One region of the Rahnella sp. Larv3_ips genome, then DNA from elsewhere that is predicted to be linked to it. Evidence: predicted binding sites of a transcription regulator. Region 1 holds the regulator's gene; the other holds the start of a gene.

Region 1 (2,204 bases):
AGCCTCTTACAAAATGGATCTGCTGGGTAACCCGCTGACCACCAGCTACCAGTTCTACGGTGCAGAAGACCGCATCAGTGATAAAAACGATCCTAACAGTTTGTACGATGGGCTGGCATGGTTGCAGGCTCTGACGTTCGGTTATACCACCGGCCAGTTTGACTGGCGTCTGGAAGGGACGATGGTCAAGGCGGAGGGGAATCAGGGCTACTTCCTTCAGCGTATGACCCCAACGTATTCCTCATCCAATGGTCGTCTCGATGTGTGGTGGGATAACCGTTCCGACTTCAACGCCAACGGCGAAAAAGCGGTATATGCCGGTGTTTTATATGATCTGGCGAAATGGGATCTGCCGGGCTTCGCGGTCGGCGGTTCCTATGTTTATGCATGGGATGCCAAGCCAAGCACCAATGCAGTTTATGACCAAAGCCAGCGTCTGAAAGAAAGTGCGTGGAGTCTGGATGCGCTTTACACCCTTCAGGAAGGGCGCGCCAAAGGCACGTTGTTCAAATTGCATTACACCCAGTATGACAACCATTCAGATATTCCGAGCTGGGGCGGTGGTTACGGCAACATCTTCCAGGATGAAAAAGATGTGAAATTTATCGTTATCGCTCCATTCACTATTTTCTGAGGTCACTATGTCGATGAATAAATTACTGCTGATCGTGACCACGTCTTTATTGCTGGCCGGTTGTTCCCAGACGTCAGGGCAGGCTGAAGATGCCAGACTGCGCAAGGCTTACAGCGCCTGCATCAACACTGCCGAAGGCTCGCCGGACAAACTTGCATCCTGCCAGGCGGTTCTTAACGTTCTGAAGGAAGAGAAAGCTCACCAGCAGTTTGCACAACAGGAAACGGTACGCGTGCTGGATTACCAGCGCTGCCTGACGGCACGCAAAACCGGAGACGGGCAGGCTTACGCCGCCGATTGTGGAAAAATCTGGAAGGAAATTAAAGCCAATAACTCACCTGCGCCGGTGCAGTAAACCTCGTCAATCCCTGAAGGTGAGACAGAAAACCCCGGCTTGCCGGGGTTTTTTATGTCTTTCATCGCTGATAAACGGGCATAAAAAAACCGCTTTTCAGCGGTTAATTTTAGGTCGATATCAACGAGCCCGGCAGATTACTGCGCAGGTTTGTCATTGTGCAAAGAGTCATCTTCGCGGCAGTCGCCTGCTTCACAGTGGCCGTACAGGTACAGGCTGTGGTTGGTCAGTTTGATACCGTGTTTTTTAGCAATTTCGCGCTGACGACCTTCAATGTATTCGTCGCGGAATTCAATAACACGGCCACAATCTAAGCAAATCAGGTGATCGTGATGGTGTTGCTGAGTCAGTTCGAACACGGACTTGCCGCCTTCGAAGTTATGGCGGGTCACGATACCGGCGTCATCAAACTGGTTCAGAACGCGGTAAACCGTCGCCAGACCAATCTCTTCACCCATATCAATCAATTGTTTGTACAGATCTTCCGCACTAACGTGATGACCTTCCGGCGCTTGCAACACTTCCAGGATTTTAAGGCGCGGAAGCGTGACTTTTAAGCCGGCTTTCTTCAGTGCGGTGTTGTTGTCAGTCATGCGGATTCAGTCCTGTTACTATGTGCTAATCAAGTTGAGGCATGGAGCCTGTGGCATCAGCGGCACAAAATTCTTCGATTAGGATCCTTCTTTTAACGGAAGTGTGCCGATCCCCTAAACGATAGCCTGTTAATAAAGATCACTAAATGCCAGTCACATAAGACAATGCAACGACTTGATCGATAGAAAAAACAGATGAACTCAGTGTACCTTGATACCACCGAAAGTAACAATTTTGTTGTGGCTAAATTGTTAATTTCAGTAATAGTTTGGCCCTTTAATTGTAGAATAAATCCTCAGGGCCAACAGGGTTTTTAGCCAATAATTTCTGAAAGGCTCAATTCTTCAGTAATTTGCTTAACCCAGGCGTCAACGCGCTCATTGGTTAATTCCGGCTGACGGTCTTCATCAATAGCCAGTCCAATGAAATGTTTATCATCTGCCAGACCTTTGGATGCTTCGAAGTGATAGCCTTCGGTTGGCCAGTGACCCACAATCACCGCGCCGCGTGGCTCAATGATGTCGCGCACGGTGCCCAGCGCATCACAGAAATATTCTGCGTAGTCTTCCTGATCGCCGCAACCAAACAGCGCAACCAGCTTACCTTCAAAATCTATCTCTT
Region 2 (2,204 bases), on a different contig from region 1:
TCCGCGTCCTGAGTTCAAGACAGCGACCTTTGCCGATGGCGTGGAAACCATGAATGACCTGATGCCGGGCATGATCCTCGAAGGCTCCGTCACCAACGTCACCAACTTCGGCGCATTCGTGGACATCGGCGTTCATCAGGACGGTCTGGTGCACATTTCATCTCTGGCAAACAAATTCGTCGAAGATCCGCACACCGTGGTGAAAGCCGGCGATATCGTGAAAGTCAAAGTGATGGAAGTCGATCTGCAACGTAAGCGTATTGCGCTGACCATGCGTCTGGACGAGCAACCGGGCGAAGCACCGGCGCGCCGTTCATCGGCACCGGCTGCGGCCAGCCCGCGCGATGGGCAGAAACGTCCCGCACAAAACAAACCGGCAGGCCGCAATGCGGCACCGGCGGGCAATAACGCGATGGCCGATGCGCTGGCCGCCGCACTGGGCAAAAAACGCTAATTTTTTCGTTTTCTCCTGCCAACCGAAAGCCGCTGAATTTTAGCGGCTTTTTTTATGTACTTTATTTCGACACTTTTTAAAGTCTCTCCTATTGAATCAATCACTGCGGTAAATCAATAAATCGGCCTTTGCACAGGCATAGGATAGCGACGCGGTAGGGACATCCGTGAAGAGGCACGCCTCTTTTCTTTTTGTCTCTTCATGCGTACTAATTATGATAACTATTTTCGTTTGTACTACTTTGCGTATTCAGTACGCCGTCGGTTTCAGACTGACATTTTGCACCAGGGACAATTTCTGAGCAGTATTTCGCAACTAAGTGGGATCACCGGGCACGGAAGCGCGGCGTAGCATTTGTCACGCTGCCCCCAACATGCCTGAACGCTTCGCGAGGAACTATGCAACTTCAATCAAAACGTGCTTACAAAATCACCGGCTTTTCTCATGAGATCAGCCCGGCCTACCGCCAAAAACTGCTGTCGCTCGGCATGCTGCCAGGGTCATTCTTCAACATCATCCGCGTGGCACCGATGGGCGACCCGGTACAAATCGAAACCCGCCGCACCAGCCTGGTGGTTCGCAGAAAAGATCTCGATCTGCTCAAACTCGAAATGCTGGCCTGACTTTTTTGCGCAGGTCGCTCTGATCCCCTGCGCGTTTCTCCTTTCTCACACGTAGATCTGAACGTATGAAAGCACTGACCATTGGCCTGATTGGTAATCCCAATTCAGGTAAAACGACCCTTTTCAATCAGCTGACCGGTTCACGCCAACGCGTGGGCAACTGGGCTGGCGTGACCGTCGAGCGCAAAGAAGGCCAGTTCGCCACCGGAGAACACAAAGTCACGCTGGTGGATTTACCGGGCACCTACTCCCTGACCACCATTTCCGAGCAAACCTCGCTCGACGAACAAATTGCCTGCCACTACATTCTTAGCGGCGACGCCGATCTGATGATCAACGTGGTGGATGCCTCGAACCTTGAGCGCAATCTCTACCTGACGCTGCAACTGCTCGAACTCGGCATTCCCTGCATCGTCGCACTGAACATGCTCGACATCGCCAACATCCAGAACATCCATATTGATATCCCGGCGCTCTCCGCGCGTCTGGGTTGCCCGGTGATCGCGCTGGTATCAACACGCGCGTCAGGCATCAAAGAGCTGAAAGCGGCTATCGACCAGCTGCCGCCCGCCACCGCTATGGAGCGCGTGGTTTACCACCCCATTCTGCAACAGGAAGTGGACGCGCTTGCCAGCGATATGCCGGCAGAAATGGCGCTGCAACAGCGTCGCTGGCTGGCGCTGCAAATTCTCGAAGGCGATATTTACAGCCAGAGTCACGCGGGTAACGCGCAACAGCGGCTGCCAGAAGTGAAAGCCCGGCTCGCCGCGCAGCAACTGGATGACCCCGCGCTGCTGATCGCCGATGCGCGCTACCAGTGCATTGCCGCCCTGAGTGCCGACATCAGTAACTCGCATCTCACCGCGCCGAATAAACTGACGCAGGTGCTGGATCGCGTGATCCTCAACCGTTTCCTCGGCGTGCCGATTTTCCTGCTGGTGATGTACCTGATGTTCGTTCTGGCAATCAACATCGGCGGCGCACTGCAACCGATTTTCGATATCGGCTCAGCGGCGATTTTCATTCAGGGCATGCAGTGGATCGGATTTACCCTGCACTTCCCGCAGTGGCTGACCATTTTCCTGGCACAGGGGATTGGTGGCGGTATCAACACCGTGCTGCCGCTG

The links. Region 1 encodes Fur, which represses iron uptake genes when iron is present. Its sites were predicted from a motif close to ATAATAATGAGAACNACTATCAA; they were not measured.
Region 2: a site for Fur is predicted at 663-685, ahead of feoA (ferrous iron transporter A). Genes of this name have one in related genera too.

Annotation. Positions count from the first base shown of each region.
Region 1 covers NZ_MJIB01000005.1:404,952-407,155, reverse strand. The annotation lists gene ED901_RS10680 (OprD family outer membrane porin) at 1-634, shown strand, start outside; gene chiQ (ChiQ/YbfN family lipoprotein) at 648-989, shown strand; gene fur (ferric iron uptake transcriptional regulator) at 1,127-1,582, opposite strand; gene fldA (flavodoxin FldA) at 1,897-2,204, opposite strand, start outside.
Region 2 covers NZ_MJIB01000021.1:611,675-613,878, reverse strand. The annotation lists gene ED901_RS22340 (Tex family protein) at 1-454, shown strand, start outside; gene feoA (ferrous iron transporter A) at 853-1,077, shown strand; gene feoB (Fe(2+) transporter permease subunit FeoB) at 1,143-2,204, shown strand, end outside.